DNA from 2 places in the Microbacterium sp. JZ101 genome. Region 2 is predicted to be linked to the other one. Evidence: predicted binding sites of a transcription regulator. Region 2 holds the regulator's gene; the other holds the start of a gene.
What was found. Region 2 encodes LexA, which represses DNA repair genes until DNA is damaged. Its sites were predicted from a motif close to TCGAACANNTGTTCGA; they were not measured.
Positions count from the first base shown of each region.

Region 1: a site for LexA is predicted at 11,283-11,298, ahead of M1D56_RS15790 (DUF222 domain-containing protein). Genes of this name have one in related genera too.

Region 1 covers NZ_CP096400.1:3,429,882-3,444,964, reverse strand. The annotation lists gene ald (alanine dehydrogenase) at 1-571, opposite strand, end outside; gene M1D56_RS15840 (Lrp/AsnC family transcriptional regulator) at 709-1,218, shown strand; gene M1D56_RS15835 (MetQ/NlpA family ABC transporter substrate-binding protein) at 1,318-2,232, shown strand; partial or broken gene M1D56_RS15830 (methionine ABC transporter ATP-binding protein) at 2,308-3,340, shown strand; gene M1D56_RS15825 (methionine ABC transporter permease) at 3,337-4,008, shown strand; gene M1D56_RS15820 (VOC family protein) at 4,049-4,459, opposite strand; gene M1D56_RS15815 (PLDc N-terminal domain-containing protein) at 4,581-4,799, shown strand; gene argG (argininosuccinate synthase) at 4,856-6,274, opposite strand; gene M1D56_RS15805 (Pr6Pr family membrane protein) at 6,329-7,090, opposite strand; gene M1D56_RS15800 (D-cysteine desulfhydrase family protein) at 7,140-8,201, opposite strand; gene M1D56_RS15795 (aldo/keto reductase) at 8,456-9,505, opposite strand; gene M1D56_RS15790 (DUF222 domain-containing protein) at 9,584-11,272, opposite strand; gene M1D56_RS15785 (M20/M25/M40 family metallo-hydrolase) at 11,467-12,819, opposite strand; gene M1D56_RS15780 (adenylosuccinate synthase) at 13,049-14,332, shown strand; gene M1D56_RS15775 (SMP-30/gluconolactonase/LRE family protein) at 14,337-15,083, shown strand, end outside.
Region 2 covers NZ_CP096400.1:1,145,808-1,160,890, forward strand. The annotation lists gene miaB (tRNA (N6-isopentenyl adenosine(37)-C2)-methylthiotransferase MiaB) at 1-117, shown strand, start outside; gene miaA (tRNA (adenosine(37)-N6)-dimethylallyltransferase MiaA) at 114-1,031, shown strand; gene dapF (diaminopimelate epimerase) at 1,090-1,962, shown strand; gene M1D56_RS05240 (LysE/ArgO family amino acid transporter) at 1,963-2,643, opposite strand; gene M1D56_RS05245 (LysR family transcriptional regulator ArgP) at 2,719-3,612, shown strand; gene M1D56_RS05250 (class I SAM-dependent methyltransferase) at 3,609-4,247, opposite strand; gene hflX (GTPase HflX) at 4,409-5,932, shown strand; gene M1D56_RS05260 (hypothetical protein) at 5,951-6,727, opposite strand; gene M1D56_RS05265 (alpha/beta hydrolase family protein) at 6,732-8,714, opposite strand; gene M1D56_RS05270 (methylenetetrahydrofolate reductase) at 8,860-9,798, shown strand; gene lexA (transcriptional repressor LexA) at 9,868-10,551, opposite strand; gene M1D56_RS05280 (LysM peptidoglycan-binding domain-containing protein) at 10,803-11,156, shown strand; gene M1D56_RS05285 (histidinol-phosphate transaminase) at 11,184-12,263, shown strand; gene hisB (imidazoleglycerol-phosphate dehydratase HisB) at 12,307-12,906, shown strand; gene hisH (imidazole glycerol phosphate synthase subunit HisH) at 12,903-13,553, shown strand; gene priA (bifunctional 1-(5-phosphoribosyl)-5-((5-phosphoribosylamino)methylideneamino)imidazole-4-carboxamide isomerase/phosphoribosylanthranilate isomerase PriA) at 13,640-14,386, shown strand; gene M1D56_RS05305 (SseB family protein) at 14,370-15,083, shown strand, end outside.

The DNA.
Region 1 (15,083 bases), 1.3 Mb from region 2:
CGAGGCCGAGCGCACTCGCCGCGGCATGCTCGCCCGCGACACCGCCGCCGATGACGACGACCTCGGCGCGCGGGGCGCCGGCGATGCCGCCGAGCAGCATCCCCCGGCCACCCTGCGGTCGAGTGAGGTGATAGGCGCCGACCGCGATCGAGAGGCGTCCGGCGACCTCGCTCATGGGCGTGAGGAGCGGGAGCGACCGGTCGGCGAGCTGCACCGTCTCATACGCGACGGACGTCGTTCCGGCCGCCATGAGCGCGTCGGTCAGCGGCTGGTCGGCGGCGAGGTGGAGGTAGGCGAACAGCGTCAGGTCGTCGCGCAGGTGGCCGTACTCCGAGGCGATCGGCTCCTTGACCTTGACGAGCAGCTCGGCGTCGCCCCACACCGTCTCCGCGTCCGAGACGATGCGGGCGCCCGCGGCGCGGTAGTCGTCATCGGAGAAGTGCGATCCGGCCCCCGCGCCCGCCTGCACGAGCACCTCGTGACCGCGATGGACGAGGGCGTCGGCGCCCGCCGGCGTGAGGGCCACGCGGTTCTCGTTGTTCTTGATCTCGGTGGGGATTCCGATGCGCATGGTGGGGCTCCTGGTCTCCGTCGACGGCGCGCGGCCTCGTGAGCCGCTCTCCTTCGATGCTCGCAGGATCATCGCCCGAGGTCATCCGGTCCCGAAGATCCTTCGGAAAGAGAGCGGATGTCGCTACGCTTTCGTCCATGGATGGCCCCGGACGCGACCCGCGATCGAAGGATGTTCGAACCGAGCGGCTCGACGACCTCGATGCCCGCATCCTCGCCATCCTCGAGCGCGAGGGGCGGATCACGAACGTCGACCTCGCGGCGGCCCTCGACATCGCGCCCTCGACCGCCCACGCCCGCATGCGCTCGCTCGTCGAGCGCGGCGTCATCACCGGCTTCCACGCCAGCGTCGACCAGGAGCGCCTCGGGCGCGGCCTGCAGGCGATGGTCGGCGTCACGCTGCGCCCCGGGTCGCGGCATGACAGCATCGTCGCGTTCGCCGACGAGGTGCGGCGCCTGCCGCAGGTCGTGCAGCTGTTCTTCATCGGCGGCGCCGACGACTTCCTCGTCCACATCGCGGTCGAGCGCGCATCGGACGTCCGGCAGTTCGTCGTCGACCATCTCTCCGCGCAGCCGTCGGTCGCGACCACGCGCACGAGCATCATCTTCGAGTACCACCGCAACGCCGTGGCAGCGCCGTTCCGCTGACTCGCTCGGACGGCCATCCTGTTGCGCTCTGTGTCGCCTGGTTGGCGGGTCGGCGGCGCGTCTGCCTACCGTGGAATCCCTGCACCCGAGGAGCTTCACATGGCATTCCGCATTCGCACTCTGGCACCCCTCGCCGTCGTCGGCCTCCTGGCCGTTGCCGGCTGCGCCTCCGGTGGCGGCGACGCCGCCGAAGAGCCCGCCGCGGAGACCCGCGGAACCGAGGCCGACCCGGTTCAGCTCGGCGTCGTCGGCGCGAGCGAGCCCTACTGGGCCGTCTTCGAGGCGGCGGCCGAGGAGGAGGGCATCTACGTCGACATCGTCGACTTCACCGAGTACACGCAGCCCAACCCTGCGCTCAGCGAGGGCGAGCTGGACATCAACCAGTTCCAGCACATCCTCTACCTCGCCGACTACAACGTCTCGGCCGGAGACGACCTGCAGCCCATCGGCTCGACGGCCATCTACCCGCTCGGCCTCTACTCCGACAAGTACGACAGCGTCGAGGACATCCCCGAGGGCGAGACCGTCATCGTGCCGAACGACACGACGAACCAGGCCCGCGGCCTGCTCGTCCTCCAGTCGGCGGGTCTCATCGAGCTGAAGGATGGCGGCAGCCCCTTCTCGACGCTCGAGGACGTCGTCGAGGACGAGTCGCGCGTGAAGGTCGAGGGCCTGGACGCATCGCTCATCGGCACGTCGCTGCCCGACGTCGCGGCCGCGATCATCAACAACGACTTCCTGGAGAACGCCGGTCTCACCGGCGAGGACGCGATCGCGTCGGACGACCCGTCGGACCCCTCGGCGCTCCCGTACGTCAACATCTTCGCGACGCGCGCCGAGGACGTCGACGACGAGGTGCTGAACAAGCTCGTCGAGATCTACCAGACCAACCAGGACGTGCTCGACGGCGCTCAGGAGAGCGCGAGCGGCACGGCCGAGTTCGTGCAGACGCCCAAGGAGGAGCTCCAGGCGTCGCTCGAGGAGGTCCAGGAGCAGGCGCAGAGCGCCGGCTGACCGACCCCGCCGCGTTACGATACGCGGGTGGCCCGAGGCCGCCCGCGTATCGCGCTTTCCGAGAGCCGAGGAGCCATGCCGCACATCACGATCTCCGATGTCACGAAGAGCTATCCGCCGCAGCGGCGCGGCGACGGACCGGTGGTCGCCGTCGACGGCGTCTCGCTCGAGATCGAGCGGGGCGACGTGTTCGGCATCATCGGCTACTCGGGGGCTGGCAAGTCGACCCTCGTCCGGCTCATCAACGGCCTCGAGCCGGTGGACGGCCGGCTCGATCGACGTCGACGGCACCGACATCACGGCCATCCCCGAGCGCCGGCTGCGCGAGGTGCGGCAGGGCATCGGCATGATCTTCCAGCGCTTCAATCTGCTGCGCTCGCGCACGATCAGCGGCAACGTCGCGTATCCGCTCGAGGTGGCGCGGATGCCCCGGGCCGAGCGCGCGAAGCGGGTCGCGGAGCTTCTCGATTTCGTCGGGCTCGCGGACAAGGCGAATGCGTACCCCGAGCAGCTCTCAGGGGGCCAGCAGCAGCGCGTCGGGATCGCCCGCGCGCTCGCCGCGAACCCGGGCATCCTGCTCGCCGATGAGGCGACGAGCGCCCTCGACCCGGAGACGACCGACGAGGTGCTCGACCTGCTCGCGCGAGTGAACCGCGAGCTCGGCATCACGATCGTCGTCATCACGCACGAGATGGATGTCATCGCGCGGATCGCGAACAAGGTCGCGGTCATGGAGCGCGGTCGGGTGGTCGAATCGGGCCCGACGTATGACGTCTTCACGCGCCCGCAGACGGAGACGGCCAAGCGCTTCGTGCGCACGGTGGTCCGCGCGCTTCCCGACGGGGACGCCCTGGCGGCGCTCCGGACGCAGCACGAGGGCCGCTTCTTCACGATCTCGTTCACGGACGAGGGCGCGTCGGAGGCCCGCGTGTTCGGCGCCCTCGCGCGAGCGGGGGTCGACTTCAACCTCGTGCACGGCGGCGTGGACGACATCCAGGGACGCGTGTACGGCCTCCTGACGATCGCCGTGCGCGGCGACGAGCAGGCCGTGCGCGGCGCTCTCGCCGAGATCGGCGACGGCGTCACGGTGACGGAGGTGGCCGCGTGAACGACATCCTGGAGCAGATCGGAGACATCTTCCCGGAGCTCGTCGAGCAGACCGGCATCATGCTGTGGCTCGTCGCAGCCTCGCTCGTCATCGGCGGGATCGCGGGCCTCGTCCTGGGCACAGCGCTCTTCGTCACGCGTCGCGGTGGCGTGCTCCAGCAGCCCGTCGTCTACTGGGTGCTGAACCTGCTCGTCAACACGTTCCGCCCCATCCCGTTCATCATCTTCCTCGCGGCGCTGCAGCCGCTCGCGCGCTACGTGATCGGGATCGGGATCGGCAACGCCGCGGCGATCTTCGCGATCTCGATCGCCGCGACGTTCGGCCTCGCGCGGATCGTGGAGCAGAACCTCGTCACGATCGACCCGGGTGTCGTGGAAGCGGCCCGCTCGACCGGCGCCGGTCCGTGGCGCATCATCCTCACCGTGATCCTGCCCGAAGGACTCGGCCCCCTCGTGCTGGGCTACACCTTCGCGACGATCGCGATCATCGACATGTCGGCCGTCGCGGGCATGATCGGCGGCACGGGGCTCGGCAACTACGCCATCGCGTACGGGCACCGCCAGAACGACCCTGTTGTGATCGTCAGCGCGCTCGTCGTGATCATCATCGTGACGCAGCTCGTGCAGGCGATCGGCAACGGTCTCGCGCGGCGCATCCTGCGGCGCTGAGGCGGGCCGCCGAAGCGCCGGAGGCCCGCCTCGGAGGTCGTCAGGCTCCGCTGTTGACCATCCACTGCACGCCGAAGCGGTCGGACAGCATGCCGAACCAGTCACCCCACGGCGCCTGCTCGAAGGGAACGACCACGCTGCCGCCGTCGGCCAGCTTCTCGAAGATGCCGCGGAGCTCCTCGGCGTCGCCGTCGAAGATCGTGACCGACAGGTTCGCGCCCTCGTCGCGCGGCATGCCGGTCGGGGTGTCCGAGGCCATGAGCGTGAAGCCGTTCTCGAGCTCGAGCTGGCCGTGCATCACCTTGTCGGCATCGGCCTCATCGAGCTCCGGGCTGGGGTACTCGCTCATCTTCGAGATGTTGAGCGTGCCGCCCAGCACGCTCTGGTAGAACTCGAGCGCCTCCGCGGCGTTGTCGACGAAGCTGATGTAGGGCGAGATCTTGAAGGCCATGGGATGTCCTCTCTCCGCCGGGCCCGCTGCCCGGATCCGAGATGAGGATGGCACGGGGCGCCGACATCCGGAAGGCCGTCTCGTGAACGCATCGCGACGCGACCCGACCTAGGGTGAGCCCATGGACATCCTCGGCATCATCGGCGTGATCGGGATCGGCGTGGCCGGCCTCATCTGGCTGGGCGCGATCATCTACGCCATCGTGAAGACCATCGCCGACCCCGCCATCGGCGGTGTGCTCAAACTGCTGTGGATTATCGTGATCCTGGCGTTCCCGCTCGTGGGGCTCATCATCTGGGTCATCGCGCACGACCGGATCAACGCGAGCATCGGGCGCTGATCCGGTACGACGAAGCGGCCCCTCCGATCGGAGGGGCCGCTTCGTCAGAACGTGGCTCAGTCCGTGCCGGTGTCGAACGCGGCGGACTCGCCCGCGGCGTCGAGTGCCTCGTCGGCCTCCGTGCCGGCCGTGATCTCCTCGGCCTCGCCCTTCTCGAGGGCGCCGATGAGCTCGCCCGTCGTGCCGCCGATGAGGCCGCGCGAGACGTAGCCCTCGAGGCGCGAGCGCGAGTCGGCGATGTCGAGGTTGCGCATGGTGAGCTGGCCGATGCGGTCGGTCGGGCCGAACGCGGCGTCGCCGACGCGCTCCATGGAGAGCTTCTCGGGTGCGTAGGACAGGCCGGGGCCTTCGGTGGCGAGGATCGTGTAGTCCTCGCCGCGGCGCAGGCGCAGGGTGACGGTGCCGGTGATCGTCGAGCCGACCCACTTCTGGATGGACTCGCGCAGCATGAGCGACTGCGGCTCGAGCCAGCGGCCCTCGTACATGAGACGGCCGAGGCGGCGACCCTGCTCGTGGTACGTCGCGAGGGTGTCCTCGTTGAGGATGCCGTTCACGAGGCGCTCGTAGGCGATGAAGAGGAGCGCCATGCCCGGCGCCTCGTAGATGCCGCGCGACTTCGCCTCGATGATGCGGTTCTCGATCTGGTCGCTCATGCCGAGGCCGTGGCGGCCGCCGATGCGGTTGGCCTCGAAGACGAGCGCGACCGGGTCGGAGAACTCGACGCCGTTGAGGGCGACCGGCCGTCCGGCGTCGAACGTGACCGTGACGTCCTCGGTCTCGATCTCGACGGCCGGGTCCCAGAAGCGGACGCCCATGATGGGCTCGACGGTCTCGAGCGAGACGTCGAGCTCCTCGAGGGTCTTCGCCTCGTGCGTGGCGCCCCAGATGTTCGCGTCGGTCGAGTACGCCTTCTCCGCGGAGTCGCGGTAGGGGTAGTCGTGCGCGACGAGCCATTCGCTCATCTCCTTGCGCCCGCCGAGCTCGGAGACGAACTGCGCGTCGAGCCACGGCTTGTAGATGCGCAGGCGCGGGTTGGCGAGCAGACCGTAGCGGTAGAAGCGCTCGATGTCGTTGCCCTTGTAGGTGGACCCGTCGCCCCAGATGTCGACGCCGTCCTCCTTCATCGCGCGCACGAGCAGCGTGCCCGTGACCGCGCGCCCGATGGGCGTCGTGTTGAAGTAGGTGCGACCCGCCGAGCGGATATGGAACGCGCCGCACGCGAGGGCCGACAGACCCTCCTCGACGAGCAGCGGCTTGCAGTCGATGAGGCGCGAGGCCTCCGCGCCGTAGGTCAGGGCGCGGCCGGGGATCGACTCGATGTCGTCCTCATCGGGCTGCCCGAGGTCGCCGGTGTAGGTGAACGGGATGGCGCCCTTGTCGCGCATCCACGCGACCGCGACGGAGGTGTCGAGACCCCCGGAGAAGGCGATGCCGACGCGCTCGCCGACGGGGAGGGATTCCAGGACCTTCGACATGCTCTCCATCCTAGAGCCGCGCGGCTCCCCGCCCGATTCGGCGGCCATCCGGCGCTACGCGATCGGCGTGCGCTCCTCGGGGAGCCGGCCGGCGGCCATCCGCTCGGTCGCCGTGCGCGCTGCGCGCCAGCGCCCCACGCCGATGACGGCCGCGCCGATGACGCCCATGGCCGCGGCGATGCCGACGATGTACAGCGCGACCCCTCCGTATCCGCCCTGGAGATGCGGATCGAGGAACGGATACGGGTACCACCAGGGGTTGCCGGTCGCCGGCCCCGTGATCGCGTTCGCGCGGAGCAGCGTGTACACGGCCCAGACGACGGGGAAGGCGATCACGACGGCCAGCGCGCGCCAGGGCAGGGCGCCGCGTCGCGGGGCGACGAGCACGTCGGCGAGCAGGAAGAGCGGGCCGACGACGTGGAGCACCTCGTTCGCCCACGCGACCGAGGTCGTCGGGTCCTCGATGCCGCGAAGGAGGATGTTGTAGACGACGCCCGTCACGATCATGTACGTCGAGACGCAGGCGAGCAGAAGCGACAGTCCCGCTGGCTCGCGGCGGCCGTCGCGACCGCGGCTCCACGTCCAGATCGCGGCGACCACGAGCAGGATGGCGCTCGAGAGGTTCGACTCGATCGTGAAGTAGCTGAAGAAGTTCGAGATCACGGTCGGCAGGTGAGACGCGTGCGCCTCCGTCTTCGTCAGCGCGTTGCCGACCGTCCGCGAGAACTGCGCAGCGGTCGCCGAGACCAGGGCGATCGCGGTCGCGACGCGCGCGATCTGCCATGCCGTGGTCCAGGCGCGCGAATCTGCGGTCATGCCGCCGAGACTATCCGCCGGGCTGGGCAGGGCGGGAGCACCGCGCGGCTCAGCTCGAGAACGCCTCCGTGAGCGCGGGAGCGTGCGCGAACAGCGCAGGAGCGCCGCCCGTGTGCAGGAACAGCACGTCCTCGTCCTCGGAGTACGCGCCCGAGCGGACGCCGGCGATGAGCGCAGCCGCCGCCTTCCCCGTGTAGACCGGGTCGAGGAGGATGCCCTCGGTGCGCGCGAAGAGCTGGATGGCCTCAGTGCCGCCCTCCGTCAGGACGCCGTAGCCCGGGCCGATGTGCGCCGCGTCGAGCCAGGGCGACTCGGCGGGCTCGCGCCCGAAGAACCCGAGCACCTCGCGCGAGATCCACTCGACGGTGTCGGTCAGGGCGTCGACCTCGGGCGAGACGGCGACGCCGTGGATCCGCGGGCGACCGGCGCCGGGAAGGAGCTCACGGGCCGCGAGGAGGCCCGCATGCGTGCCGCCGCTGCCGTTCGCGAAGACGATCTCGTCGAAGGTGCGGCCGCTGTCGGCGAGCTCCGCGTACGACTCGAGGTACCCGAGGGCGCCGACCGGTGTCGAGCCTCCCGTCGGGATGAGGTAGGGCCGGAGCCCGTCCTGCCGGAGCTGCGCGACGACCGCGTCGGCCGCCGCGATCTCGGGGTGCACGTCATCCGCCGTCTCCTCGACGAGCACGACCTGCGCCCCGAGCGCCCGGTCGAGGAGTACGTTGCCCGAGCCGCGGTACTCGGGCGTCGCGTCGGCGGGCACCCGCAGCACGAGGACGCACTCGAGCCCGGCCTTGGCCGCGGCGGCCGCCGTCTGGCGGGCGTGGTTCGACTGGCCGGCGCCGACCGTGACGAGCACGTCGGCGCGGTGCTGCCGTGCGTCCGCGAGGAGGTACTCGAGCTTGCGCGTCTTGTTGCCGCCCAGGGCGAGACCCGTCAGGTCGTCGCGCTTGACCCAGAGCCGCGGACCGCCGCCCAGCTTGTCGCGCAGCCGGTCGAGCGGCTGCAGGGGCGTCGGCGCGACCGCGAGATCCTCGCGCAGGGTGCGGAGGTCTCGGATGGCCGGATCCGCGACATCGAGGAAGAGCGGGTCGAGGAGCGCATCGGCGGTCATGCCCGTCAGCATAGGCCGCATCGTCAGGGGATTCCGAGCGTTCCCTGCGACCTCATCAGGCTCCGCGCAGGCCGTTCTGAGCCCGCACAGGGGCACCGCCGGGGCGCGGCCTGTTCTCTGGATGCCTGGATGCAGGGTGCATCCGGGGAGGAGGCATCATGGAAGCGATCCTGCAGGCGCTCGTCGCCCTTCCGCTCATCGCGGTCGTCGCGGCCCTTGCGCTGGAGCCGCTCGTCGACGAACGGGCCTGACGGTCAGGTGGTCGGCCGCGGGTTCTGCGGAGCGCCCGGCTGCTCGCGGCCATCCGAGACCCACAGCGGGTCGAACGAGCGGTGCGCCGTGACCCGGTCTGCGATGCTGTCGAGTCGCGCGACGACCTCCGGGTCGAGGCGCACTCCGACGGCGCCGAGGTTCTCGTCGACGCGGTCGGCGAAGCGCGTGCCGGGGATGGGCACGACCGGGAGCCCCAGCTGCTCGCCCTTCGCGGAGAGCCAGGCGAGCGCGAGCTGTGCGGGCGTCACGCCGGATTCGGTCGCGAGGTCGCGGACCTCGGCGAGGATCGGCGCGTTGGCTGCGAGCGCCTCGGTCGCGAAGCGCGGGAACTTCGGCCGCCCGTCGCCCTCGACCATCGCCGCGGCGTCGAACGCGCCGGTGAGCCACTGCCTGCTGAGCGGGGAGTAGGGCACGAAGCCCACGCCGAGCTCGCGCGCTGCCGAGACGACGTGCGCTTCGACGTCGCGGCTGACGATGCTCCACTCGCTCTGCACGGCGGCGATCGGATGGACGGCAGCGGCCCGGCGCAGCTCGTCTCCGGTGGGCTCCGAGAGGCCGATGTGGAGGACCTTGCCCTCCTGCACGAGCTCCGCGAACGCGCCGACGGTCTCCTCGATGGGCACGTTCGGGTCGACGCGGTGCTGGTAGTAGAGGTCGACGTGGTCGGTGCCGAGGCGGCTGAGGCTGAGGTCGATCTGCTCGCGGATGTGGGCGCGGTCGCCGCGCACCGACCTCTCGCCGATGCGGCCGCCGGGCACGATGCCGCACTTCGTCGCGAGCTGCACCTCGTCGCGACGCGTGGCGAGGAGCCGCGAGATGATGCGCTCGCTGCGGCCCTCGCCGTACACGTTCGCGGTGTCGATGAACGTCACGCCCGCATCGACCGCGTGCGTGAGCGTGCGGAGGGCGTCGTCATCGGAGATCGGGCCGTACACGTCCGTGAGGGACATGCCGCCGTATCCCTGCGGTGAGACGCGCAGGCCGTCTCCGAGGTCGACGAGGGCGGATGTCCGGGTGTCGGTTGCGCTCACGAACGCGAGCGTACCGGCCATCCACCCAGGTCGGGGCCGTCGGCAGTCGAGGCAGTCAGCAAGGTGTGCCGTGGTGGGTCAGGTGCGGATGCGGGTGAGGGTGCGGCGGATGCGGGTGCGTATGTGGGTGGCGGATCCTTGTGCGGGGCGGGGTGTGCAGTCGCGGTCGATCCATCGTGGCGGGACGATGTAGGGCACGCCGTGGTGCATGTGGATGTTCCAGCCGGAGGTGTCGAGGTGGTGGTGGTGCCACCAGCAGAGCAGGACGCCGTTGTCGGTTTCGGTGGGTCCGCCTCGGGCATGGTCTTCGACGTGGTGGATTTCGCACCAGGCGGCGGGGATGGTGCAGCCGGGGATGATGCATCCTCCGTCGCGGGCGACGATCGCTTTGCGCTGGGTGGGGGTGAAGCAGCGTTGGATGCTGCGCAGCTCGAGGATGCGTCCTTCGGGGGTGAACACGGCGCGGAGGATGTCTCCGGTGCATCCGATCCGGCGGGCCACGGTCGCGGGGACGGGCGCGTCGACGCCGTCGAGGTGCGCGATGCCGTGCCGCGGGCGGGCGAACGCGGAACCCGTGCCGTGGGCCGGGTTGTCGTGCGGGCCGTCGCCGGTGGGGTCTGTGGTGGTGAGGTCGTCGGCGGTGATGTGGATCATGACGGTGGGGGCGGCGCCGCCGAGGGTGGGGGTCTCGGCGGCGCGTGAGGCGGCCTGGATCATCGCGAAGAACGCGTCGTGCCGCTTCTGCGCCGGTGAGCGGGTGTCCGGCATGACCGGACCGAACTCCGCGCCGATGCCGTCGTCGAGTCCGGCATCGTCCGCGGCATTCCCTCCCGCGTCAACGTCCCCGTCCTTGCTGTCCGGCCCGTCGCCCGCGTCGCCGTCGCTGGTTTTGGTGAAGGTGACGTTGCGGGCGGGGTTGGTGTGGGCGGAGAGGAGGTTCTGCAGGAGGGCGCCGGCTTCGGGGACGAGGGTGCCGTTGACCCGGAAGGCTCCGCTGGGCAGGGGTGTGAGGTTCAGGGTGCGGTCGCGTTCGGGCCGGTCGGGGTCGGGTTCGGTGCCGTCGGCGGTGAGCACGTCGATCCACGCCTGCGCGTGCACGTTCACCACCGACAGCGGCGGGACCGGCGCGAGCTCCTCCAGCGGATCCCGCCCCGCGTCCGCGTCCGCATCCGCGCCCGCGTCGGCCTCCGCGTCCGCGTCGGCAACGCCCGTGTCCGTGTCGGGGTCGGTGTCGGGGGTGATGGTGCCGGTGGCGAGGGCGACGAGGTGGCGTTCCATGAGCTCGACCCGGTCGGGGTGCCCGCCGCCGCGGCGGGCGGTGTCGACGGCCTTCACGATCCCCGCGGCCGCTTCTGCACCGAGCAGTCCGGACGCGAGCCCGGCGGCCACGTGCACGCACCGGGGATCGAGGTCCTCCCCGGTCAGGGCGGTGCGGGTGCGGGTGGCCTCATCCAGCCGCACCCGCCCGCGCAGCTCCCGGTTCGACGCCCCGGTGAGGCGTTCGAGCAGCTCCAGCCCGGTGCGGCACCCGTACCGGCCCGCGAGCGGGTCGTCGTCACCGCGGCGGGAGCGGGCATCGACCTCTCCCGCGACCCGGGTGCGCAGCGCATCGAGCGTGCGCCCGAGGTGCTCGACCTCACCCGCGAACGCGATCAGGTCCGCGTCCGTCACCTCACGCACGCCCTCGGCCAGCCCTTCCAGCCGCGTCAGCGCGTCCCGGACCGCCGCGCCCGGGAAGAGAGGTTCGAATCCTGGCTCCTTCGCCATGTATTCAGCATAGAACATCGATACGACAAGCGCAATACTTTTCTTCCTCTGATCGGGATGTTTCTGCGACGAGCGCTAGCACACACCACCGACATCCACCCAGCACACCAAGCGCCAGCGCACCAGACGACAGCACACCAGACGCCAGCACACCTCGGCGCACAGCCGCGTGCGCAGGGGAGATGCGGGTGCGCTCAGCGCTTCACGCGCACGCCGTGATCGCGCCCGAGGAACTCGCGCACGACGTGGTCGATCGCGTCCACCGTGAGGTCGAGCGACTCGAGATCGATGCGCTCGTTGTGCCCGTGGAAGAGGGTGCGGAACTTGCCGTAGTCCCAGCGGTCGCTGAGCACGCCGAAGCCGTAGGCCGGCACGCCGCGCAGCCGGTAGAAGCGCCCGTCCGTGCCGCCTGCGGCGAGCATCGGCAGCAGGTCGGCGTCGGGGCGCGCGCGGCGGACCGCCCCGCGCAGCACGTCGAAGAGAGGAGTGTCGGTGGGCGAGACGGTCGACTGCACGAACTCGTCGCCCTCGATGCGCACGTTCTCGAGCAGGTCACCGAGCGCCTCGCGCAGATAGCCGTCGACATCCGCCGCGTCGACGTCGGGGAGGACGCGGATGTCGAGGCGCACGGTCGCCTCGCCGGGGATCACGTTGAGCTTGTCGCCCGCGTGCACGACGTTCGGCGAGATGGTCGTGTGCGTCGACGCGTGCGCGAACCCCTGCAGCAGGCCGGTCGCGGGCAGGCCCTCGTAGAGGCGCTCGGGGTCCTGCAGCTTCGCGGTCGTCTCCGCGTCGAGCTCGAGCGCGTCGGCGTACGCGTGCCACTGCGGTGTGATCACGGTCGGCGTGCGGAACCGCGCGATGCGCGCGACGGCCTCGGCCGCGATGACGGCGGCGTTGCGCGATCCCCACGGGGCCGAGCCGTGGCCCGGGACGCCCGTGACGCGCAGCGTGCGCGGCGCCTGGCCCTTCTCGCCGATCATGATGCCGATCGCGGGCTTGCCGCCCGCGGGGGCGCCGCCCGACTCGGTCAGAACGTAGTCGGCGTCGATGAGGTCGAGCCGGTGCTCGGTGAGCCAGCCGGCGCCGTAGTGGCCGCCGTTCTCCTCATCGGCGACGGCGGCGAAGACGAGGTCGCCGCGCGGGCGGAACCGCTGCCGTGCGATCTCCCGCGTGACGACGGCGTAGGCCGCCGTGAGGTTGAGCATGTCGATCGCGCCGCGGCCCCACAGCACGCCGTCGACGATCTCGCCGCCGAACGGATCGCGCTCCCATCCGGCCTCCTCGACGGGCACGACGTCGGTGTGCCCGAGGAGGGCGAGGGACGGCGCGTGCGGGTCGGTGCCCGGGATGCGGATGATGAGGCTCCCGCGGCCTGGATGCGGCTCGACGACGACGCCGTCGAGCCCGGATCCCTCGAAGAAGCTCTGCAGGGTGCGCACCTGGCGGATCTCGTGGCCGGAGTCCGGACGGCCGTCGTTCACCGCCGCGTTGCGGATCATCTCCTGCAGAAGCTGAGCCGTCTGCAGCCCGAGGCGCGCGCTCATCGCGCCGCCGCCATCCGCGCCGGCTGGAGAGGGAGGTTCCACATGCGCATCCCCTCGACGGTATCGGAGAACGCTGGCAATCCCGAGGCCGATGACGCCCCGTGGCAGCTCAGCGGGCGCCGCGGACCGCCCCCGATAGGATGGCCAGGGAGAGCGCCGCGGCACACGCACGCCTCCGCCGGGAGCCGTTCCGGGCATCCGGGCACAACGACCCATCAGGGGGTATTCCATGCCGGGCATCGTGATCGTGGGCGTCCAGTGGGGCGACGAGGGCAAGGGCAAGGCGACCGATCTGCTCGGCGAGCGGACCGACTGGGTCGTCAAGTTCAACGGCGGCAACAACGCCGGGCACACCGTCGTCATCGGCGACGAGAAGTACGCCCTGCACCTCCTGCCCTCCGGCATCCTGAGCCCCGGGGTGAACCCCGTCATCGGCAACGGCGTCGTCATCGACCTCGAGGTGCTCTTCGCCGAGCTCGACGCGCTCTCGGCGCGCGGCATCGACGTCTCGAAGCTCCGCGTGAGCGCGAACGCGCACATCATCACGCAGTACCACCGCACGCTCGACAAGGTCACCGAGCGCTTCCTCGGCAAGCGCCAGATCGGCACGACCGGGCGCGGGATCGGCCCCGCCTACGCCGACAAGATCAACCGCGTCGGCATCCGCGTGCAGGACCTGTTCGACGAGAGCATCCTCCGCCAGAAGGTCGAGGGCGCGCTCGAGCAGAAGAACCACCTGCTCGTGAAGGTCTTCAACCGGCGCGGCATCACGTGCGATGAGATCGTCGAGGACCTCCTGTCGTACGCGGAGCGCCTGCGCCCGATGGTGTGCGACACCGGCCTCCTCCTCAACAAGGCGCTCGACGCGGGCGAGGTCGTGGTGTTCGAGGGCGGCCAGGCCACCATGCTCGACATCGACCACGGCACCTACCCGTTCGTGACGTCGTCGTCGGCGACCGCGGGCGGCGCCGCGACCGGATCGGGCGTCGGCCCCGGCCGCCTCGACCGCATCGTCGGCATCGTCAAGGCCTACACGACGCGCGTCGGGTCGGGCCCGTTCCCGACCGAGCTCTTCGACCAGCAGGGCGACTGGCTGCGTGCGGCGGGCTTCGAGTTCGGCACGACGACCGGGCGTCCGCGCCGGGTCGGCTGGTACGACGCCCCCATCACGCGCTACGCGACCCGCATCAACGGCATCACCGACCTCGTCCTCACGAAGCTCGACATCCTCACGGGGCTCGAGAAGATCCCCGTGTGCGTCGCGTACGACGTGAACGGCGAGCGCTTCGACGAGGTGCCGGTCAACCAGAGCGACTTCCACCACGCGACGCCGATCCTCGAGCACTACGCGGGCTGGAGCGAGGACATCTCGTCGGCGCGCACGTTCGAGGACCTGCCGCAGACCGCGCAGGACTACGTGCTCGCGCTCGAGGAGATGAGCGGCACGCGCATCTCGGTCATCGGCGTCGGCCCCGGCCGCGACCAGGTGATCGTGCGCCACGACCTCATCTGAGCGCATGATCGCCGCGGGCGCCGCGCTCGAGCGGCTCTGGACGGGCGGAACCTGGTGCGAGGGGCCGCTGTGGATCCCCGACGAGGGCTGCGTGCGCTGGAGCGACATCCCGGGCGACCGCATCCTCCGGTGGGATGCGGCGACCGGCGATGCGACCGAGCACCGCACGGGCGTCGAGTTCACGAACGGGCGCGCGCTCGATCGGGACGGCAGCGTCGTGCAGTGCTCGCACGGCCGTCGGCGGCTCGAGCGAGAGCGGGCGGATGGCACGGTGTCGGCTCTCGCGGACGGGTACGACGGCGTGCGGCTCAACTCCCCGAACGACGTCGCCATCGCCGCGGACGGCGCGTACTGGTTCACGGACCCCGACTACGGCATCACGCAGCCGCTCGAGGGGCACCCGGGCGAGCGCGAGTACGGGGCGTGCTGGGTGTTCCGGCTCGATCCCGACGGCACGCTCGCGCCCGTCGTCCGCGACCTCGACCGCCCCAACGGCATCGCGTTCTCGCCCGACGGCACGATCCTCTACGTGACCGACACGGGTGCCGCTCCGGCGATCCATGCCTACGACGTGGAGGGTGGCGCGGTGGGGAACGGCCGTCGCTTCGCGGCACCGGCCGTGGGCCACTCCGACGGCATCGCGGTCGACGTCGACAGCCGCGTGTGGTCGTCGGCGGGCGACGGCGTGCACGTGTACGAGCGCGACGGCCGCGAGGCGGCCTTCATCGCCGTGCCTGAGGTCGTGTCGAAT
Region 2 (15,083 bases):
GCGGGCGACGCATGGGATCGCTCGCAGGCGGAGTCGTGCGCAGTGCCCGCGGCACCCGGCGCGAGCGCCTCGGGCGCCGTGCGGCTCGGCCTGCCCACCATCCGCGTCGGCGTGTGACGCTCGCGGATTCGCCGCGGCTCTGGGCCGTCGTCGGAGCGACGGGAACGGGCAAGAGCGACCTCTCGCTCGACATCGCCGAGGCGGTCGCCGCGGAGGGTCGGCACGCCGAGATCGTGAACGCCGACGCCATGCAGCTCTACCGCGGCATGGACATCGGCACGGCCAAGGTCCCCGTGGCCGAGCGCCGTGGCATCCCGCATCACCTCCTCGACGTCCTGGAGGTGACAGAGGAGGCCGCCGTCGCGCGCTACCAGGTCGACGCGCGCGCGGCGATCGACGCCGCGCTCGCCCGCGGGCACGATGCGATCCTCGTCGGCGGATCGGGGCTCTACGTCTCGAGCGTGCTCTTCGACTTCCGCTTCCCGCCGCGCGACGCGGCTCTGCGTGCGCGCCTCGAGGCCGAGCTCGAGACCTCGGGGCCCGGCGCGCTCTACGCGCGTCTGCAGCAGGAGGACCCGCAGACCGCCGCCCGCGTCGACCCGCGCAACGGCCGCCGCATCGTGCGCGCCCTCGAGGTCCTCGCGCAGGGCGCGTCCACGCACGGCGCCGCTCTCCCGGAGGCGCCCGAGCTGTGGCGTCCGGCGACGATCCTCGGTCTCCACCTCGAGCGGGCGGCCCTCGTCGAGCGTCTCGACCGGCGCGTCGAGCGGATGTGGGACGAGGGTCTCGTGGGGGAGGTCGAGCACCTCCGCACACAGGGGCTCGAGCAGGGGGCGACCGCGCCGCGGGCGATCGGCTACGCCCAGGCGCTCGCGCAGCTGGACGGCGCCCTCTCCGAGGAGGACGCGATCGCCGAGACGCAGGCGCTCACGCGCCGCTACGCACGACGGCAGGTCTCGTGGTTCCGGCGGTACCCCGAGGTGCGCTGGTTCGAAGCGGGCGCTGTCCCGCTCGTCGACGCCCTGCGCTGAGCCCGCCCGACGTCCCCGTGCCCCGGCCGCCGCCATCCCGCGGCCATAGACTGGGGGGATGACGGAGATCCAGTTCACCAAGGGACACGGCACGGGCAACGACTTCGTCATCGTCGCCGACCCGGAAGGCGAGCTGGACCTCACCGACGACCAGATCGCGGCGCTGTGCGACCGGCGCTTCGGCATCGGCGCGGACGGCCTGCTGCGCGTGGTGCGCTCGGCGGCGCTCCCGGAAGGCGCCGCGTCGCTCGCGGAGGAACCGGCCGCCGAGTGGTTCATGGACTACCGCAACGCCGACGGCTCGAAGGCCGAGATGTGCGGCAACGGCACGCGCGTGTTCGCGCGCTATCTGCTCGACGCCGGCCTCGCCGACCTGCTGGCGGGCGCGACGCTGCCGATCGGCACTCGCGCGGGCGTCAAGGACATCACACGCAGCGAGACGGGCTTCCAGGTCGACCTCGGGCGATGGCGCGCCGAGCCGGGGGACCCGCTCGTGCGCGCGCGGGGCCTCAGCGTCGCACGGCCGGGCCTCGGGATCGACGTCGGCAACCCCCACGTCGTGGTGGCGCTCGCCTCCGAGGAGGAGCTCGCCGGCCTGGATCTCACGGTGCAGCCGATCATCGACCCGGTGCCGCCCCACGGAGCGAACATCGAGTTCGTCGTCCCGCAGGGCGTGAAGGACGGCATCGGACGCATCCGCATGCGCGTGTTCGAGCGCGGCGTGGGGGAGACCCTCTCCTGCGGAACGGGGACGGCGGCCGCGGCCCTCGCGGTCCGCGACTGGGCGGGCGCCGACGCCCCTGACTTCTGGCGGGTCGACGTGCCCGGCGGAACGCTCGGGGTGCGGATGTTCCCGACCGAGGAGGGCGAGCACGTCGCGCTCTCGGGACCGGCGACCCTCGTGTTCTCGGGGACCGTCGCGCTCGCCTGATCAGGCGAAGGCGAGCGTCGTCGCGAGCGCCGCCATGATCACCGCGATCGCTCCGTCGAGGATGCGCCACGAGCGCGGAGAGCGCAGCCAGCGCGCCGCGACGCGCGCCATCGCCGTGAGGAAGGCGAACCAGACGGCGCTGCCCAGCACTGCGCCGAGGCCGAAGAGCCAACGGGCGTCGCCGTAGCTCGCGGAGATCGAGCCCAGCAGCAGCACGGTGTCGAGATACGTGTGCGGGTTGAGCCACGTGATCGCGAGGCACGCGAGGACGGCCGGCAGGAGCGCCGTGGTCGCCGTGCGCGGACGGGTGATCGTCGCCGTGCTCGTGCGCGGTCCCGCCGAGGACTCCGGCTCGCGGTCGACGCCCGGCTCCTCGGCGACCGCGAGCGTCTCGCCCGTCGGCCGGAGGGCGCGCCACCCCGCCGCGAGAGCGTATCCCGCGAGGAACACGACGCCCGCCCACTTGACGGCGTCGAAGAGCCAGGGCAGGTGCTCCACGACCACGCCGAATCCGGCGACGCCCGCCGCGACGAGCGCGACGTCGCTGAGGAAGCAGGTCACCGCGAGCGCGACCGCGTGCTGGCGGCGGATGCCCATCTTGAGGAGGAAGACGTTCTGCGCACCGGGTGCCACGATGAGCGAGAGGCAGAGGCCGAAGCCGGCGAGCAGGGCGCTGAACATGCTCTCGACGCTACGCGCCCGCCGTGAGAAGCGGAAAGCGGATCTAACGATTCTCACGCTCGTTAAGCTCTGCTTATGCACATATCGCCCGAACTCGCCGGCACCGTGTCCGCGATCGTCGATGAGGGGAGCCTCGAGGGCGCCGCTCGCGCGCTGCGGATCACTCCGTCGGCGGTCAGCCAGCGGCTGCGGTCGCTCGAGGCGCAGCTCGGGCGCGTGCTCATCGTCCGCTCCAAGCCCGCCCGCGCCACGGAGGCGGGCGCGGTCGTCGTGCGCCTCGCGCGGCAGTACGGGCTGCTTGCGCACGATGCGAGCGTCGCGCTCGGGCTCGAGGGGCCCGGACGGATGAGCGTGCCGATCGCGGTGAACGCCGACTCGCTCGCGACGTGGCTGCTGCCGGGGCTGGAGCCGGTGACGCGCACGCACGACGTCGCCTTCGAGCTGCGCCGCGAGGACGAGGACCGCACGGCCGCGCTGCTCGAGGCCGGAACCGTCATGGCCGCGGTCACGTCGCAGCGCGAGCCGATCGCGGGGTGCACGGTGACCGCCCTGGGCGACACGATCTACGACGCCGTCGCGACGCCGGGCTACGTCGCTCGGTGGCTCCCCGACGGCGTCACGGCGAGCGCACTCGCGGGCGCGCCGCTGATCGACTTCGACCGCGCCGACGACGTGCAGTCGGCCTGGCTGCGCGAGCGCGGCGTCGACCCGTCGCGGCCGCCCCGCCACTACGTCCCGGCATCCGAGGACTACGCCGCCGCCGTGCGGCTGGGCTTCGGATGGGGGATGCTCCCTCCGCTGCAGGCGAAGCCGGGCATCGAGACGGGACTGCTCGTGAAGCTGGGCGAGCCGCGGCTGCGCGTCCCGCTCTACTGGCAGCAGTGGAACCTGCGGTCGCCGCTGCTCACGGCCATCCGCGAGGCGGTCGTCACGGCCGCGCGCGCCGCGCTGCCGCCTGAGCGCGGCTAGGCGATCTCGACGGCTCCGGTCGCCGGGCTGCCGTGTCGGCGCACCTTGAGCACGCGGAAGCCCTTGGCCGTCGCGTGGCGGTGGACGCTGAAGCGGTCGTCGAGAGCGGCGTCGAGCCAGCGGTGCAGGGAGTCGGAGCCCAGGTTGCGCTGCACGACGAGGTAGGCATCGCTGCGCTCGGCGAGTCGGGGGAGCCACGTCTCCATGAGCTCGTGCAGCACGGCCTTGCCGACCCGGATGGGCGGGTTCGACCAGATCGTGCGGAACGAGATCCCGTCGGGAACATCCTCGGGCAGCACGGCGTTGACATTGTCGAGGCCGAGCTCATCGGCATTGCGACGGACGAGATCGAGCGCGCGCTCGTTGACGTCGACCGCCCAGATCCGAGCGCGCGGAGAGAGCATGGCCAGCGACAGGGAGATCGGGCCCCAGCCGGCGCCGAGGTCGAGGAAGTCGCCGCCGGCGGGAGGCTCAGGGGTGTTCGACAGCAGCACGCGGGTGCCGCTGTCGACGTGATCCGGGCTGAAGACCCCGCCCGCGGTCGTCACCTCGACGTCGCGGTCGGCGAGGGACACGCGGATGCGACGGAGCTGCTCGGGGGCGGAGGGATGCGCGCTGAAGTAGTGGTCCCCCATGATCCTCGAGATTACCGGAGGCATCCGGGTCGCACGCAACACCCTCGTTCCCGCAACCGCCTGTCCCGCGATCCCCGCGCGCGGTATCCTGTAGGGCTCATCGCACCCGGACGCACGCCGACCCGGGCCCGCGGAGCGCACACCACCACGAAAGGCACCCTTTGACCGACACCTTCCATCCCGACGTGCAGACCGATCCGACGACGGACCCGGTCGATCGCGTGCTCTCGCACGCGGAGGCGCGCTCGGGCGTCCGCATCTTCGGAGCAGCGCAGGCGCTGCAGGATGCGGGAACCGCGGCCGGGTCGACGACCGACGGCGACCAGTGGGACCTCGAGGCGCGCCACGCACTCCGACGCGTCGCCGGTCTGTCCACCGAGCTCGAGGACGTCACGGAGGTCGAGTACCGCCAGCTGCGTCTCGAGAACGTCGTCCTCGTGGGCGTGTACGCGCAGGGCTCGCTCGTCGACGCGGAGAACTCCCTGCGGGAGCTCGCCGCGCTCGCCGAGACGGCGGGCTCGACCGTGCTCGACGGCGTCCTGCAGCGCCGCCCGCATCCCGACCCCGCGACCTACATCGGGCGCGGCAAGGCGGAGGAGCTCAAGGACATCGTGATGTCCGCCGGCGCCGACACCGTGATCGCCGACGCCGAGCTCGCCCCGAGCCAGCGGCGTGCGCTCGAGGACGTCATCAAGGTCAAGGTGATCGACCGGACCGCCGTCATCCTCGACATCTTCGCCCAGCACGCGAAGACCCGAGAGGGCAAGGCCCAGGTCGAGCTCGCCCAGCTCGAGTACCTCCTGCCGCGTCTGCGCGGCTGGGGCGAGTCGATGAGCCGACAGGCGGGCGGACAGGTCGGCGCGGGCGGAGCGGGCATGGGCTCGCGCGGACCGGGTGAGACGAAGATCGAGCTCGATCGCCGCCGCATCCGCACCCGCATGGCGCAGCTGCGCAAGCAGATCAGGGATTTCGCGCCCGCGCGCGACGCCAAGCGCTCCGAGCGCAAGCGGCACACCGTCCCGTCGGTCGCGATCGCCGGGTACACGAACGCGGGCAAGTCGTCGCTTCTGAACCGCCTCACGAGCGCGGGGGTGCTCGTCGAGAACGCGCTCTTCGCGACGCTCGACGCGACCGTGCGGCGCACCGAGACATCCGACGGGCGCGTGTTCACGTTCGCCGACACGGTCGGGTTCGTGCGCAACCTGCCGCATCAGCTCGTCGAGGCGTTCCGCTCGACGCTCGAGGAGGTCGCCGACGCCGACGTCATCGTGCACGTCGTCGACGCGCACCACCCGGATCCGGCCGGCCAGATCGCGACCGTCCGCGATGTGATGGCGGATGTCGGCGCGCGCGACATCCGCGAGATCATCGTGTTCAACAAGGCCGATCTCATCGATGAGGACGCGCGCCTCGTGCTGCGCGGTCTCGAGCCCGACGCCGTGTTCGTCTCGTCCCGCACGGGCGAGGGCATCGAGGAGCTCCGCGCCGTCGTGGAGGCGGCGCTTCCCGTTCCCGCCGTGGAGGTGCGAGCCCTCGTTCCCTACGACCGCGGCGATCTCATCTCGGCCATCCACGAGACCGGCCTCTTCCTCGAGCAGGAGCACGAGTCCGGGGGCACGCGGGTCCATGCGCGCGTGTCGCCGCGTCTCGCCGCCGAGCTCGAGCGCTTCTCGAGCGCGGGGTGAGGGCGGGGTCCGTCTCGCTCAGCCGAGCGCGGCGGACCCCAGCCACACGAGGGCGGTGACCGCGAGCGCCTGCGCCCAGCTCACCATGCTTCCGACGAGGAAGTACTCCGCCTGCGTGCCGCGCTCGCGGTCGCGGGAGATCTCGGGGAAGCGCACGATGCCCTTGGCCGCGATGAGCGCGGCGACGACCGGGTAGGCGTGCGCGAGCAGGAGGCCGCCGACGACGATCCGCTCGAGCGGTCCGATGAGGCGTCCGCCGCGGAGCGTGTGCACGTCCTGAGGGTCGGGCGCCGCGGTGTCGCGCTCGCCCCGCTGGCCGAAGAGGCGCCGCCGCCGCGACGGGGCGACGTCGCCGTCCGCGGGGACGTCCTCCGTGCGCAGCGCCGTGCGGACGACCCGGTTCGCCGACTCGAGCAGGAACAGGGCGCCGCCGGCCCCGAGGAGGACGATCGACAGGGGAAGGCCCTCGCCCTGCCCCCACTCGACGCGGATGGCGACCGCGGGCGGCGGGACGACGATCGCCGTCAGGGCGATGCCGCCCAGGAGCACGACCGGGAGGAAGCCGAGCGGAGAGTCGTCGGCGCGCATGGTCGCGAGCCAGCCGAGCGCGGCGACGACCGGGCCCAGCGCCAGGACGAGCGACGCGAGCGGATCGGCGCCGAGCGCCCCGCCGGCGAGCGCGCAGACGACGAGCACGGCAGACACGCCCGCCGTGCGCAGTCGCGCGCCCTGCGCTGCCGCGCGGATGAGGTCGGCGCCGCCGATCGCGGCGAGCACGAGCGCTGTCAGTTCCATCGCGTCAGACCGTACCCCGCGGGTCGGACAGGCCCTCGATCTCGAGGGGCGGCACGCCGGGCGTCTCGAACCCGAGGACGGCGCCGAGGAACGCGACCTCGGCCTCGAACGAGCGGATGATCGCCTCGCGTCCGCGGAACCCGTGCGCCTCGCCCTCGAACAGCAGGTAGGCGTGCGGGACCCCGTTCGCCGCGAGCGCGTCGCGCAGCGCCTCGGCCTGCGAGGGCGGCACGACCGGGTCGTCCGCGCCCTGGAGGATGAGGAGGGGCGTGCGGAGCGCTTCGGGGCGAGACAGCGGCGATCGCCTCGCGTACAGCTCCTCCGCCTCGGGGAGCGGGCCGACGAGGCCGTCGATGTAGCGCGCCTCGAAATCGTGCGTCTCGGCGACGAGCATCCGCAGGTCGGCGACGCCGTAGCGGCTGATCCCGGCCGAGAACACGTCGGTGTCGGCGATCGCGCACAGCACGGTCCATCCGCCCGCGGATCCTCCGCGCACCGCGAGGCGCGCGGGGTCGGCGATGCCGGCTTCGGCGATGCCGCGCGCGGCGGCCGCGACGTCCTCGACGTCGACCACGCCCCATCCGCCCTTGAGGCGCTCGCGGTACGCGCGCCCGTAGCCGGTCGATCCGCCGTAGTTGACATCGAGCACGCCGATGCCCCGGCTCGTGAAGTACGCGACCGCGAGGGAGAGGTCGCCCGAGACGTGCGCGGTCGGGCCCCCGTGCACGAGCACGAGATACGGCGGCAGGTCGCCCTCGGGGCCCGTCGCGAGCGGGTTCGTCGGCGGAAATGCGAAGGCGTGCACATCGCCGCGCGGCCCGGGGAACGACAGCGGCAGAGCCTCGGGCATCCACGCCGGGTCGAGGTCGGTCTCCCCGCCGCGCACCGGCGCGAAGGTCCGCGCGTCGACGTCGAGGAGCCAGATGCCGCCCGGCGTCCGCGGGCCGGCGCCCGACAGCAGCAGGCGCGCGCCGTCGACGTCCTTGACGAGCATCTGCCCGAGCGGCGTCTCGAGCTCCGTCACCGCCCGCGTTCCGGGATCGACGAGCACGAGCCGGTCGCGTCCGTTCGTCTGCACCGCGGCGATCCGACCGTCCTCGAGCCGCGCGTACCAGCGGGTCCCGAGATTCCAGAGCGGCCCGCCCGTGTCGGCGTCGGAAGGCAGGAGCGGCTCCACGACGGCGCCTCCGGCCGCGTCGAGCCGGGCGCGGCGGAGGTTCCATCGGGCAGGGCCGCCGGGCGCGGCAGGAGGGTCCGCGACGAAGAGGAGCTCATCGTCCGCCGCCCATTCGGGTTGCAGCGCCGACACATCCTGCCCGTCCGCGACGCCGCGCCCGCCGGCGAGTGTTGTCCAGCGGCGCACGCGCCCATCCGATTCGATGCGCCCGACGCGCAGCTCCGCGGCATCCCACGGCATGTCCGGATGGTCCCACGCGATCCACGCGAGCCGGCCAGCGCGCGGTGCGGGGTAGGCGACGAAGTCGCTCCCTGCGACGACGCTCACGATCGCGGACGCGTCCTCCGCCGCGCTGCCGTCGAGCGGGATGACGACGATGTCGCGACGGGGAGCCCCCGTGGCGCCCTGCGTCTCGCGGACCGCCCACAGTCGGCCCTCCGCGAGGACGAGGTCGCCGAACGCCATGCCGGTGCCCGCGGGCGTGAGCGGGATGGGCTCCGCATCGGCCGTGCGCAGGTACACGCGCTGATCCGACTGCTCGACGAAGAGGAGTGCGCCGTCGTCGGCCGCGGTCCACGCGCCGCCGCCGTACTCGTGGACGCGAGACCGCGCGCTCCAGGGCGCGGGAAGGACGCTCGCGCCGTCGCTCGCCCGCAGCACCGCTGTGCGCCCCCGCTCGGCCGCGACGCCCTCGGCCCACCACACGTCGCCCCCGACGAACCGCGCGTCGCCGAGGCGCGGGGAGTTCCCCGCGATGTCGGACGCCGCGATGGGCGACGGCCACGAGCCGAACGGGAGCGTCTGCGTCATGTCCTCCACGGTAACCGGCGACGTTCCGACACGGAGCGTCACAGATGCTCCCGCGTCCGCGCGCGGGCGACTACGGTCGGGAGAGGAGAGGCCGGATGCGGCGGCAGGGGATCGCCGCGGCGACCGGAGAGCACGGAGGAGGGACATGGCGACGTCGGCCACGCCGTTCTCGTTCGAGCTGTACCCGCCGCGCACGCCCGCGCGCACCGCGGCTCTCGAGGAGACCATCCGCCGCCTGGCCGCAGCAGGCCCGGACTTCCTCTCCGTCACGTACGGCGCGGGCGGCTCCACGGGCGGTGCGTCGCTGCGCGTGCTGCGGTGGATCCGCGAGAACACGGACGTCGAGCCGCTCGCTCACCTCACGTGCGTCGGCAACGACTACGCGACGGCGAGCGCCCTCATCCGCGAGTTCCTCGACGCGGGCATCCTCAGCTTCCTCGCCATCCGCGGCGACCCGCCCGCCGGGAAGGACGAGGACGACGCGTTCCTGGGCGACCTGCGGACCTCGGCCGAGCTGGTCCAGCTCATCCACCGCGTGCAGGCCGAGCGCGCTCCCTACGGCGAGACGACGATCCCGGGCGTTCCCGAGGCGGTGCGGGTGGACCGCGCCCCGCGTGCGCGCACGCTCGTCGCGGCCTTCCCCAACGGGCATCCGCGCTCGCGCCATCCGCTCGAGCACCTCGATGCGCTCCTCGCGAAGCAGGCGGCCGGCGCCGAGGCCGCGATCACCCAGCTCTTCTTCCATGCCGACGACTACCTGCGCTTCGTCGATCGCGCCCGGGCCGCGGGCGTGACCATCCCGATCCTCCCCGGCATCATGCCCGTGACCTCTCCCGCCAAGCTCGCGCGCATGCTCGAGCTCACGGGCGAGCCCCTGCCGTCGGAGCTGTCGATCGCGCTCGAGGTCGAGCCGACCCCCGAGGGCCGCAGGGAGATCGGCATCGCCTACGCGGCGGACCTCGCGCGCGAGGTGCTCGCCGGCGGGGCCCCGGGCATCCACCTCTACGCCTTCAACGAGCACGAGACCGTGCTCGCGGTGCTGCGCGAAGCCGGGGTCGCGCTGCGCGAGACCGCGGCTTCCTGACCGCCGGTTCGCTCCCGGCACACGAGGAGGGCGGGAGCCGACCGGCTCCCGCCCTCCTCGTGTGCGCCGTCAGACCGCGCGCAGGATAGCGACGACCTTGCCGAGGACCACAGCGTCGTCGGCGAGGATCGGCTCGAACGCCGAGTTGCGCGGGAGGAGCCAGGTGTGGCCGTCGCGCTGACGGAACGTCTTGACGGTCGCCTCGCCGTCGACCATGGCCGCGACGATGTCGCCGTTCTCCGCCGTGCCCTGCGATCGGATGACGACCCAGTCGCCGTCGCAGATCGCCGCGTCGATCATCGACTCGCCGCTGACCTTGAGCATGAAGAGCTCGCCCTTGCCGACGAGCTGTCGGGGGAGGGGGAAGATCTCCTCGACCTGCTGCTCGGCCGTGATCGGGACGCCGGCGGCGATGCGGCCGACCAGCGGCACGAGAGCGGCGTCGCCGACCGCGGGGCCCGAGTCGGCCGGGTTCTCCGCCGCCGAGCCCGGGAGATCGATGAGCACCTCCATCGCGCGGGTCTTCCCGGGGTCGCGACGCAGGTAGCCGCTCAGCTCGAGCTGCCCGAGCTGATGCGTCACGCTCGAGAGCGACTTCAGTCCGACCGCGTCGCCGATCTCGCGCATGCTCGGCGGGTAGCCGTTGTGCTGGATGGAGCGCTGGATGACCTCGAGGATGGCCAGCTGCTTGTCGCTCAGGTTCTTGCGCCGCCGCGTGCGCGGCTTCTCCTCGCGCGTGCCCGCATCCGTCATGTCGTGCTCCTTCGCTGCCCCGCTCGAATGTCGGAGGTGCGTGATGTGGTGGTCCCGTCAGGACGACGCTAGCGGATCTCGACGGGATTCCGGGAGATTTGTTCGAGCGTGTCTCGCAGAAGTCGCGAAACCCGTTCGAAGAGAGTTCTTGACACCGCGACCACATCGAAGATAGGTTCGGAACATCACTTCGGGTCCGTCTCTCCCGGCCGAGCAGACGGACTCGAAGTGATCTACAGGAAGGAACCGCCATGCGCACGAACAGCTCCGCTCCGGCACGCTCGACCCGCCTCCGCCTCACGGTGCGCGGCCGCCGGGTCCTCGCCGCGCTCGCCGCGGCTCCGCTCGTCGCGGCGATCGGATTCGGGGTGCTCAGCGGCGGCGCGGCCCTCGCCTCGCGCGAGGACAGTGCGCCTGCCGGCACCTTCGACACCGTCACGGTCATGGCGGGCGACACCCTGTGGGACATCGCGCAGGCGGTCGCCCCCGAGGCGGACCCGCGCGACGTCGTCGACGAGATCCTGCACCTCAACCAGCTCCCGGGGAGCGACATCGCCGCGGGGCAGGAGATCGCCATCCCCGCCGCCTACTCGACGGGCGAGTGAGTCCGTCGCGCGCTCTAGCATGGACGGGTGACCGTCTCTCTCGATGACCTCCCCCTGCGCGACGACCTCCGCGGACAGCAGCCCTACGGCGCTCCGCAGGCGCCGCTGCCCGTCGCGCTGAACGTCAACGAGAACACGCACCCGATCCCCGACGAGGTCGCCGACGACATCGCGGACTCGGTCGCCCTCGCGCTGCGGGATGTGAACCGCTACCCGGATCGCGAGTTCACGGCGCTCCGCGAAGGGTTCGCGGAGTACCTCGGGCACGGGCTCGAGCCCGAGCAGATCTGGGCCGCGAACGGCTCGAACGAGGTGCTGCAGCACCTCCTCCAGGCGTTCGCCGGACCGGGGCGGACGGCGTTCGGCTTCGCCCCCACCTACTCGATGTACACGCTGCTGACGCGCGGCGTCGGCGCGACGTTCGTGTCGGGGGAGCGGGGGGCGAACTTCTCCCTCACGCCCGAGAGCGCGGCCGCGCAGGTCGCGGAGGCCCGGCCCGACGTCGTGTTCCTGTGCGCACCGAACAACCCGACGGGGACGCCGCTCGAGAACGACGTCGTGGAAGCCGTCTACGACGCGACCGACGGCATCGTCATCGTCGACGAGGCGTACCGCGAGTTCGCGCCGCGCGACGTGCCCTCGGCGCTCCAGCTGCTGCCCGGGCGGCCCCGGCTCGTCGTCTCGCGCACCATGAGCAAGGCGTTCGCGTTCGCGGGCGCGCGCGTCGGCTACCTCGCCGCGGACCCCGCGGTCGTCGACGCCCTCCGCCTCGTCCGCCTCCCGTACCACCTCAGCGCGCTCACGCAGGCGGCGGCTTCCGCGGCCCTGCGTCACGCCGACACGATGCTCGCGATGGTCGACGAGATCGTCGAGCAGCGCGACCGGATCTCGGCCACGCTCGAGGCGCTCGGCTACACCGTGTACCCGACGTGGTCGAACTTCGTCCTGTTCGGCGGCGTGGAGGATCCGCACGCGACCTGGCAGGCGCTCTACGACCGCGGCGTGCTCATCCGCGACATCGGCATCCCCGGACACCTCCGGGTGACCGCGGGGACCGAGGACGAGACGAGCGCCTTCCTCGACGCGCTCGCCGAGATCGGCCGCTGAGCGCGCGAGGAGCCCGGTCGGGTCGCGCCGGTAGAATCGGAGCATGACCCGTACCGCGCGCCGCACCCGTTCCACGAGCGAGTCGAGCATCGAGCTCGAGCTCGACCTCGACGGAACGGGCAGGAGCAGCATCGACACGAGCGTGCCGTTCTTCGACCACATGCTCACGGCGTTCGCGAAGCACTCGCTCACCGATCTCACCGTGAAGGCGACCGGCGACACCCACATCGACGCGCACCACACGGTCGAGGACACGGCGATCGTGCTCGGGCAGGCCATCCGCGAGGCGCTGGGCGACAAGGCCGGGATCTCGCGCTACGGCGACGCCCTCGTCCCGCTCGACGAGGCGCTGGCACAGGCCGTCGTCGACATCTCGGGGCGTCCCTACCTCGTGCACACGGGGGAGCCGGCGGGCTTCGAGCAGCACCTCATCGGCGGCCACTTCACGGGCTCGCTCGTGCGCCACACGTTCGAGGCCCTCGCGTTCAACGCGGGCCTGACCGTGCACGTCCGCGTGCTGAACGGCCGCGACCCGCACCACATCGCCGAAGCGGAGTACAAGGCCTTCGCGCGCGCGTTCCGTCAGGCCAAGGCCCTCGATCCGCTCGTCGAGGGCATTCCCTCGACCAAGGGCGCACTGTGAGCGACGAGCGACCGACCGTCGCGGTGCTCGACTACGGGTCGGGCAACGTGCACTCCGCCGTCAAGGCGCTCGAGGCCGCAGGCGCCGACGTCGAGCTGACGCGCGACCGCGAGGCGGTGCTCGCGGCCGACGGGCTGCTCGTGCCCGGCGTCGGCGCGTTCCAGGCGGTCATGGAGCAGCTGAACGCGATCCGTGGCGGCGAGCTCATCGAGCGCCGCCTCGCGGGAGGGCGCCCCGTCCTCGGGATCTGCGTCGGCATGCAGGTGCTCTTCGCCCGCGGCATCGAGCGCGGGGTCGAGACGGAGGGCCTCGCGGAGTGGCCGGGGACCGTGACCGAGCTCGACGCCCCGGTCGTGCCGCACATGGGCTGGAACACCCTCGAGGCGGGGGAGCGCTCGCGCCTCTTCCAGGGGCTCGAGTCCGAGCGGTTCTACTTCGTGCACTCCTACGCCGCGCAGCAGTGGGAGCTCGAGGTCGATCCGCCGTTCCCGCAGCCCGTCCTGACGTGGGCGACGCATGGCGGCCGGTTCCTCGCCGCGGTCGAGAACGGACCGCTCAGCGCGACGCAGTTCCACCCCGAGAAGTCGGGCGAGGCGGGCATCCGCCTGCTCCGCAACTGGGTCGACGGGCTGCGCCGCGCAGGCTGAGCCGCGTCGACTTGGAGTCGGGGGCGGCACGGGTCTAGTCTCTTGACTCGTGCGTCGGCAGGAGATGCCTGCGAGCACGAGGTGACATGAACGATTTCGCATCCACTCCCGCTCTCACCCTCCTCCCTGCCGTCGACGTCGCGGACGGCAAGGCCGTCCGCCTGACGCAGGGCGAGGCCGGTTCGGAGACGAGCTACGGCGACCCCATCGAGGCCGCGGAGAACTGGAAGAGCCAGGGGGCGGACTGGATCCACCTCGTCGACCTCGACGCCGCGTTCGGCCGGGGCAGCAACGCCGGCATCCTGCGCAAGGTGATCAAGCACATGCGCGGCGTCAACGTCGAGCTGTCCGGCGGCATCCGGGACGACGCCTCGCTCGAGGCGGCGCTCGAGAGCGGCGCCCAGCGCATCAACCTCGGCACGGCGGCCCTCGAGAACCCCGAGTGGACGGCCTCCGTGATCAGCCGCTACGGCGAGGCGATCGCGGTCGGCCTCGACGTGCGCGGGACGACGCTGGCCGCGCGCGGCTGGACCCAGGACGGCGGCGACCTCTGGGAGGTGCTCGACCGCCTCGAGGAGGCCGGCTGCAGCCGCTACGTCGTCACGGACGTCACCAAGGACGGCACGCTGCGCGGCCCCAACATCGAGCTGCTCCGCGAGATGGCGCAGCGCACGCCCAAGCCGATCGTCGCCTCGGGTGGCGTGTCGAGCCTCGACGACATCGTCGCGCTGCGTGAGCTCGTGCCGCTCGGCGTCGAAGGGGCGATCGTGGGCAAGGCGCTCTACGCCGGTGCGTTCACGCTCGCCGAGGCACTGGATGTCGCGGGGTACTGACAACTCCGCCGACTCCGCCGGCGTCCCCTGGGAGGGTCGCCGGTTCCAGCCGAACCCGGCGGCAGGCGACGACGGCTCAGCCGATCCCGCCCTGTGGGAGGCGCTGACGTCGTTCCGTGCCGGGTCCGGCTCTCAGCGCGCGGTCGTCGACGCCCTGCGGACGGCGCGCGTGCTCGTGCCGCTCGTCACGGAGAAGGGCGACGAGGGCGTCGGGCCGAACGGCCTCACGGTCGACAAGACCCAGGAGCTCTCGATCGTGACCGTGGCCGCGCCAGACGGGCGCAAGGTGCTTCCGCTCTTCTCCTGCGTCGACACCATGTCCGCGTGGGACCCGAAGGCGCGGCCGATCCCGGTTGCGGGCACGCGCGCTGCGCTCTCGGCGGCGGGCGAGGACACCGACCTCATCGTGCTCGACCCGACGAGCCCGACCGAGTTCGTCGTGCGCCGCCCTGCCGTGTGGGCGATCGCGCAGGATCAGGGGTGGGAGCCCGCCCCGGCCAATCCCGACGTCTTCCTCGGGCTGCAGGACAGCGTGGCGGGGGAGCTCGCCGTCGTCGACGTCGGCGTGGAGGCAGGGGATCCGGGCGCGCGGCTCGCCGGCCCGGAGCTCATCGTGCGCCTGAAGCTCATCGCGGGCCTCGACCGGTCCGAGCTCGACGCCGTCCTCCAGCGTCTCGCGCGCCGCTGGGCCGCCGAC